DNA from 2 places in the Arthrobacter citreus genome. Region 2 is predicted to be linked to the other one. Evidence: riboswitches for the same ligand, from Rfam matches in the RefSeq annotation. Region 2 holds a riboswitch; the other holds the start of a gene.
What was found. A riboswitch is a leader RNA that binds a small molecule or an ion and turns the genes downstream of it on or off. The one in region 2 is predicted to bind guanidine.
Positions count from the first base shown of each region.

Region 1: another riboswitch for guanidine. It lies ahead of AAE021_RS00640 (multidrug efflux SMR transporter); the one in region 2 lies ahead of AAE021_RS17060 (multidrug efflux SMR transporter).

Region 1 covers NZ_CP151657.1:132,852-137,057, forward strand. The annotation lists gene AAE021_RS00630 (rhodanese-like domain-containing protein) at 1-1,056, opposite strand, end outside; gene AAE021_RS00635 (metal-sensitive transcriptional regulator) at 1,470-1,727, shown strand; guanidine-III (ykkC-III) riboswitch at 1,838-1,908, shown strand; gene AAE021_RS00640 (multidrug efflux SMR transporter) at 1,919-2,233, shown strand; gene AAE021_RS00645 (hypothetical protein) at 2,429-2,899, shown strand; gene AAE021_RS00650 (MAB_1171c family putative transporter) at 2,896-3,894, shown strand; gene AAE021_RS00655 (alpha/beta fold hydrolase) at 3,894-4,206, shown strand, end outside.
Region 2 covers NZ_CP151657.1:3,668,102-3,672,307, reverse strand. The annotation lists gene AAE021_RS17070 (LysR family transcriptional regulator) at 1-758, opposite strand, end outside; gene AAE021_RS17065 (MFS transporter) at 1,152-2,474, shown strand; guanidine-III (ykkC-III) riboswitch at 2,570-2,634, shown strand; gene AAE021_RS17060 (multidrug efflux SMR transporter) at 2,645-2,959, shown strand; gene AAE021_RS17055 (multidrug efflux SMR transporter) at 2,962-3,348, shown strand; gene AAE021_RS17050 (amino acid permease) at 3,479-4,206, shown strand, end outside.

The DNA.
Region 1 (4,206 bases), 350 kb from region 2:
GGCGTCGATGCCCACGCGGACCAGGTGATCCCACAGGTCCATGGCGCTTTCCTGGTTCCCTGCCAGCAGGATCACCGGGCGGTCATCCCGCTCGGGGTCCAGCGCCCAGGCTCCAAAGCTGGCGAACTTGGTTCCGGCCGGAATATTCACGGCCCCCTGCACCGTGCCCTGGTGGACCAGGCTGTGGGGACGGGTGTCCACCACTGAGATTTCGTCGGCAGCCAGGCGGGCGGCAACTGTTTCCACCGGAATTTCAGGAAGCGGCGTACGCTCTCCCATCACAGCCGGACCCTGACGGTTCTGACGCTTCATCCGGCCAAAGTAGGCGTGGGCATCGGGCTGTCCGTCGAGCAGTGCGGCAATGAACCCTGCCTCGTCGTCCGCGGCCAGGAAGGGGCCCCACCAGGAGAAGTTGCGTTCGTAGCCCACGGTGGAGGAGGGGAGTGCGCCCAGTGCCTTGCCGCAGGCGCTGCCCGAGCCGTGACCCGGGAAGACCTGAACGTAGTCAGGCAGGGTAAGGAACTTCTCCTTCAGGGAGACGAACAGATCGTGCGCCCCGGCGAAGCGGGTGTCGACGCCGCCGGCGGCTTCGTCCAGCAAATCGGGGCGGCCCAAATCACCGGAGAAAACGAAGTCTCCGGAGAGCAGGAATCCGGGGCTGTTGCTGAAGGCACCGTCGGTGATCAGGAAGGACAGGTGTTCCGGCGTGTGCCCGGGGGTGTGCAGCGCCTTGACGGTGATGTTGCCCAGAGTGATCGCGGACTGGTCAAAGAGGCGCTCGCCGTCGAAGCCGTACTGCCAGTCTTCTCCGCCTTCACCGGAAACATAAATCTGCGCGCCCGTGGCAGCGGCAAGCTCCCGGGTTCCGGAGAGGTAGTCGGCGTGGATGTGCGTTTCGGTGACGGCGACGATCTTCATGCCGTTGGCTGCAGCCAGCCGGCGGTACACCTCGATGTCACGGCGGGCGTCCACCACCAGCGCCTCGCCCTTGGCCTGGCAGCCGATGAGGTAACTGGCCTGAGCCAGGTCTTCGTCATAGATGCGTTCGAGAAGCATGTGTCTCCTTGGGATTCGAGAGTTGATACCCGGAGGGGTATGAGGGGATCTTCACCGCCGCGCCTCCGGGGCATGGCGGCTACTTCGGCTAGCGGCCGAGAAGGCGCGTTAGCCAACCCTTTGACGGCGGCGCTTTCGGTGCGTTCCTGTCGCAGGTGCAGCGCTCGCTGCGGGGAATGTGCGACATGACCTGCTGGACATGCTGTCCGCATCCAGCCCACGTCATCTTCTGGCACTTACGGCAGGTAACTGCGCGGCACATGTGTTTCTCCTCTGGTGTGGGTGGCTGGCGGTTGCTACCGCCACATCGAGTCTGGCATATACCCCCGGGGGTATCCAAATCACTCATGCGGGGCGCCTGAGGAAACCCCCTGGGGTATAGGATGAATGGACGTTAACCGAGGAGGGGCAGCATGCAACTGGAATCAGACGACATGAAACCGGCCATCAACAGGCTCAAGCGGGCCAGCGGGCAGCTCAGCGCCGTCATCCGCATGCTGGAAGAAGGCGCCGACTGCAAGGATGTGGTGACGCAGCTCGCGGCAGCTTCCAAGGCCATTGACCGCGCGGGGTTCTCCATCATCGCGACGGGGCTTGAGAAGTGCCTTGCGAACGAGGATTCCACGGCCGACCGCGCCGAGATGGAGAAACTCTTCCTGACCCTGGCCTAATATCGCCCCCTGCGCCCAGATGCCTCGCCAATGTGGTCAGATGCCTCGCCAATGTGGTCAGATGCCTCACCAAATTCTACGCCGGCTTCACGGCGTGAGAGCTTTAAGGCAGAGCCTCACCATCACAGTGAGCCTCCCGGACGATGGGTGCCGTACCCGGTGTGCGACAAGACGGCCCATGGGAGATTGTTATGGCGTGGATCATTCTTGTTGTGTCCGGCGTACTGGAAGCTGTATGGGCAACTGCCCTGGGCAAATCCGACGGCTTCAGCAAACTCGGACCGACTCTGGTGTTTATTCCGTCGCTGCTGGCCAGTATGGCCGGCCTTGCCTTTGCGATGAGGGAGCTGCCCACCGGCACGGCCTATGCGGTATGGGTGGGAATTGGCGCATCTTTGACCGTTGTTTATGCCATGGTCACCGGAGATGAGGCGTCATCGCTGCTGAAGGTTGTGTTCCTTATGATGATCGTTGGCGGGGTAGTGGGCCTCAAGCTCAGCCACTAATCCCTTCGGCCTTGAATGCGGCCGGCTAATCCATCAGGAAAACGAAACCGGCCCGTGCCGGGCATAGCTGCGAAAACTCTCGCAAGTCCCCCAACTTTCGCAATGCCCGGCGGCGGGCCGGTTTCTCCATAATACATGATCGGAACATGTTCCGATCATGAATGCAGCGGGACATCAGGTACATTGATGGTTCCCATGGATGAACAGCTGCGCCGAACCGCGAGAGACGCCTTTGACCGTCTCCGATTGCCCGAGCGCATAACCCTGGAATCGCTGATCAAGCACTTGGAAACCCTCCGCAACCGCAGAATCGTGATTGTCGAGAGCGAAAAGCTCAACGGAAAGAAAATCTGCGGACTCTGGATTCCGCGGGAGCACGTTGACGTGGTTTATCACTCGGCAACAAAAGGAATCCTGCACCGCCAACAGCTGATTCTCCACGAGCTCTCCCACATGATCCTCCGGCATGATGAATACGAGGGCGCCACGTGGCAGGGGATAAAAATCTTCCAGGAACTCTCCGGGGAGACGGTAACCAAAGCGTTGGCCCGCGGAGATTTCCGCTCCGACCTGGAAGCCACCGCCGAACACTTGGCTGACCTTCTGGCAGCGGCGCTGCGGGAATCCACCCAAGAGATCTTCAGATATGAGGCGTACTTCGAATGATGAACCTGCTGGTCGCGGCGTTCATGTGGCTGCTGGTCCTGACCCTGTCCCTCCGTGCCCGCGCCCGCCCGGACAACTCGATGCTGAAAGCCGCCGTGGTCATAGCGGCGTCCCTGACCACCAACATCAATGAGGTGTACCGGTGGGCTGCGGAGCTGCTGCCCTGGGCCAACGCACTGGACCTGGTCTCCAATATTCTGCTGATTACTGGCGTCTTTTACCTCTCCCGCGCCATCACCCTCGGCGCCACGGCCGGGAGCAGCCGGGGCAGTGGAGGGGTGTGGGGGCGAGCTGGCGCGCTGGGGACCGCCGTGGTGATGGTGGTTACCTTCGCGGCAATCGACAATCCGATGCCGTCCACAACATTCATGCTGGATTACGGCGACCAGCCCGCAGCCGCCCTGTACTCAGCCGTTCAATATGTCTACATCTTTGCCGTCATGGCGGCCACACTCGGAACCTGCGTCCGGAACGTTCCCCACATGCGGCGCCGGCGGTTCCGGGCCGGATTCAGCATTATCGGCACGGGCTGCGGCGTGGGCCTGCTGCTGTGTGCGTCAGTGATTGTCATGGACGTCACGCATGTGACGGGGCAAGAGGGCATCATGAGGTCAGTCGGCGGCGTTTATGACGTGCTGTATCCCCTGACGGTTGTCCTGTTGTCCGTGGGCCTGGCAGTTCCTCCGCTCGGCAGGATCATCAATGACATCAGTATCAAGCGCCAGATCAGGCAGCTCGAGCCGCAGCTCAAAGCCCTCTGGACCAAAACTGCCGCCCGGACCCCCGACGTCAGCCTCATCGGAGGCACGCCGGACACAGCCCCTGCACTCCGGAAATCCGCGCGCGGCGCCACTGACGCCATCCACCGCCTGGTCATTGAGATCCATGACTGGATAGCGGTGACCGGAAACCCGGGCGCTGAATTGTCGACGGCGGATGCGGCGGCCCTGCGGGAGGCCGAGGCGCTGTGCCTGAAACAGGGGCGCATGCTTTGATGCGCCGCCTCGCTGTGCCGGCGGCAGGCGCCGTCGTCGTGCTGGGTGCCCTTGCCGCAGTGAGCGGTTCGCTGCTGCGGGCCAAAGTGACGGATGCGGGCCGGAGCCAACGGCTGATCCCGGTCCTGGGAAGCGGACAAACGGCAGGCCGGGAGTATCTGGAATTTGAGCCCGGAGGGTTTGCCGCGCACCCGGGACGGCTGAGCATGCGCGCACCGTCCGGTGGCGACCTCGTGGTGCTCGCTCCTCCCAGCGTGTCCGGCCAGCGGCTGCGTCGGACGGTGGAAAGAGGCAGCGCCTCCCATATTGCGC
Region 2 (4,206 bases):
CCGGCACGGGTTGCAGCCAGGATGCCGTTGACCTCCCGGGTGTTGCAGGTGACCCGCCAGGTCCGGCCTGCGGCTTCCAGCGCCTCAATGGCAAAGCGGCGGCTCAGGCTGGGATGCGGATAGGCCACGAGCGGAACCGGAGCACCCTGTTCCAAAACTGTTTCTTTCAGCCCCACCCAGACAAACCGGTCACGGCGGACATCCGTCCCCTGACCGGCGTTCGTACCCTGACCCGAGTGGGCCCCTTGACCAGCGTGGGACCCTTGACCAGCATGGGACCCCTGATCAGCGCGCGTCCCTTGATCGGCGTTGACGGCAGTCTTGATGAACACCAGATCAAGCTGTCCGGCCTGCAGCCGGCGGTGCAAGCGGTCGCTCTGGCTGACGGTCAGCTCGAGGTTGATCTGCGGATACAGCCGGCGGAAGCGGCGCAGGATGTCCGGTAGACGGGTCAGAGACAGGTCATCGGCGCTTCCGAAGCGGATGCGGCCGCGCATGGCGGAACCGGAAAAATATGATTCAGCGCTCTGGTGCGCGGCCAGGATGTTCCGGGCAAAACCAGCCATGGCATCGCCGTTGTCGGTCAGGCGCACTGTCTGGGTGTCGCGCTCCAGGAGGATCCGGCCGCATGCGGCTTCGAGCTTGCGCACGTGCTGGCTGACGGTGGGCTGGGCCAGGTTCAACCGGGCGGCTGCTCCGGTGAAGCTCAGGGTTTCCGCCACGGTAAGGAAACTCAGCAGCTGTGCGGGCTCGTACATTTTGCCTCCGGTTGCTCCGTTGCCATTACTGCCATTACTGCCATTACTGCCATTACTGCCATTACTGCCATTACCAGGCCTATATCCCACCGCATCAAACCAGGCCGTGCTCATAACAAACCGCAATGAGGTTGATAGGGAGCCTACTCCGTCCATTCCTGCTTGTCCCGAACTAGGCTGAATCGCATCACCGCACCGCGCACGGCACCCGCTTCTTCGCTCACAGGACGTTCCTTGGCACACCGCACACTCCAGCCCCCTTCACCGCAGGACCCTTCCCCTCGAGACCCTTCTCACGCTTCATCCAGGATCTCTTCCGACGCTTCGCGCCAGGATCCTCCCCACGCTTCGCCCGGGAATCCATCCGGCCACACAACAACCCGTTCCGAGCCTGTGCCGTGGCGCGACACTTTCGCATCGCTGAGGATCCTGAACTTCCGCCTGTTCACTGCTGCCCACCTGGTAGCAGTGGTGGCCATTTGGATGCAGCGCATTGCCCAGGACTGGCTTGTTCTGGAGCTGTCCGGGAGCGTCACCGCGGTTGGCGTCACCACGGCCTTCCAGTTCCTGCCCACTCTGCTCCTTGGGCCGCTCGGCGGAATGGTTGCGGACCGGTACTCCAAACGGATCCTGCTCATGGTGAGCCAATCCGCCGCCGCAGTGCTTGCCCTGGGCCTTGCAGTCCTGGCCCTGACCGGCGCCGTGCAGGTGTGGCACGTCTACCTTGTGGCACTGGCACTGGGTTTGGTCACCGTCATTGACCAACCCGCACGCCAGGTTTTTGTCCACGAGATGGTGGGGCCAAAACACCTGCGCAATGCCCTGAGCGTCAGCTCCTCCGTCTTCCAGCTCGGCGCCATGGTCGGGCCCGCGGTGGCCGGCGTGCTGATCGGTGCGGTGGGCGGAGGCTGGGCCTTCGCCATTAATGCCGCAGCCTGCAGCTTCACCGTCTTCATGCTGGGACGGCTGCGCACTGACCAGCTGTTCAAGACCGATCCGGCGCCGCGCACCAAGGGAATGCTCCGGGAAGGCGTGCGGTACGCACGCACCACACCCACCGTGTTCTGGCCCATGGCCATGTGCGCGTTCGTGTCAGTCTTTGCCTTGAGCACGCCGGTGCTTATGGCTGCCTTCGCGGACCAGGTGTTCCGCAGCGGCGCCAACGGTTTCGGGCTCCTGAACACCCTGGTCGCCACCGGCGCCCTCGCCGGTGCAATCGCGTCAACCCGGCGGCGGACACTGCGGCTGCGGACAGTCATTGTCAGTGCGGCCGGTTACGGCTGCGCGCTGGCCGTGTCCGCCTTTTCGCCGTCGCTGCCGGTCTTTGGTGCAGCCATGATCGTGGCCGGCTTCTGCTCCATGCAGTTCATCACCAGTGCCAACCAGCTGGTGCAGTCCACCACAGCAGTGCCGATCCGCGGGCGCGTGATGAGCCTGTACATCATGGTGCTCATTGGCGGGCAGGCAGTGGGCGGACCCCTGACCGGATGGTTTGCCGAAGTCCTCGGACCGCAGGCAGCGATCTTTGTTGCCGGCGCCGTACCGGCGCTGGCTGCGGCATGCATCGGCCTGATCCTGGCACGGCAGGTCCAGCCGCGGCCCGGGGGCTGGACCAAGCCGCTGTTACGGATCCCGGCCAGAGCCGTGGCCGGAACCATGAGCTGGAGCAGGTCCCGGGTTAGGACTGCGGGCAGGAAGTCCCCGCCGGAAGCATGAGAGCCCCCAGGGCGCGGCCGAGGTCTTCACGAAGGAAGTGGAAGGGATGATCCAGCGGTAGCAGCAGTCCCGTTTCGGATTTGCTACCGTAGGAGGTCAAGACCGGATCCCGGTCTCCGGACGACGGTTCAGTACCCGGACAGCGACAAGACTGGCCAAAGGAATCTGTCATGGCATGGGTCATTCTTGTTCTTTCCGGCATGTTGGAGGCCGTCTGGGCGACGGCGCTCGGCAAGTCACAAAACTTTCGGCGCCTCTGGCCCACCGTCATTTTCGCCGCGGGCATCGTTCTCAGCATGGCCGGCCTCGCCGTCGCCATGCAGTCCATCCCGGTGGGCACCGCATACGCCGTGTGGGTGGGGATCGGCGCCGTCCTGACCGCCGCGTACGCAATGCTGTTCGGCGGTGAGAAAGCCACGGTCATCAAGGTCCTGCTGCTGCTCGGTGTGGTTGGCTGCGTCGTCGGCCTGAAAGTGGTGGGCTAAGCATGCCGTGGATTGTTTTGCTCCTCAGCGCCGTCCTGGAAGCCGTGTGGGCAACCGCCCTGGACGCTTCGGCAGGCTTCACGGTTCTTGTGCCGTCCCTGATCTTCCTCGCCGCCGGCATTCTTTCCATGGTGGGTCTCTCCTACGCCATGAACTTCATTCCCATATCCACCGCCTACGCGGTGTGGACCGGGCTGGGCGCGGTGCTCACCGTGGCCTACGCCATGGTCTTCGGCAACGAACAACCCGGCCTGCTGAAAATCCTCTTCCTGGCCGGCATCATCGGCTGCGTGGTCGGATTGAAGTTCGTTGAATCGCCCGCCAAGGCTCAGGGACAAGAAGACGCCGACGGCGGGCAGTCCCCGGCGGAGCCCGAAACCGGACAATAGGAGCACCCCCTGCCTGCTCTTTTTGCGGCGGCTCTTTCCAAGGGGGTTTAACCGGGACGATACTGCTCTGGTCGCCGGCGTGACGCTCCGGTGACCCCAGGTACACCGGCAGCGACGATCGGAGCCTCCCATGGCCACGGCAGAAAGCTCGTCCTCCTCTTCCCTTTTCCGGCGCAAGCCCATCGACGAGGTGGAAGACGAAACAACCGGCAATAAGCTCTTCAAAAGCCTTGGCCTGTGGCAGCTCACTGCCATCGGCGTTGGCGGCATTATCGGCATCGGCATCTTTACCCTCGCCGGCCTGGTGGCCAACGGCGGGCCTGATGCCCCCGGCGTCGGGCCCGGCGTACTGATTTCCTTCCTGATCGCTGGCCTCGCCAGCGCGGCTGCAGCCCTGTCCTACGCCGAGTTTGCAGGTATGGTTCCACGCGCCGGCTCGGCCTACACCTACGGGTACGTGGCCCTGGGCGAGATCATCGGCTGGTTTATCGGCTGGGATCTGCTGCTGGAATACACGGCCATTGTGGCGGTGGTCGCCATCGGCATTTCCGGCTATTTCACTGAGTTCATGGCCGGCATCGGCATCAATGTTCCGGCCTGGATGCAGGGCACGGGAGACACCGTGGAGGGCGGCGTCATCAATGTCCCAGCCCTGGTGGTCTGCCTGTTCATCACCTGGATCCTGAGCCGCGGCACCAAGACCTTTGGCCGGTTTGAGCTCGTGGCGGTGGCCATCAAAGTGGTGCTGATCCTGTTCATCGTGGGTCTTGGCTTCTTCTATATCAATCCGGAGAACTACTCGCCGTTCCTGCCCAATGGCTTCGGTGCGGTGTTCACCGGCGCTGCCACTGTGTTTTT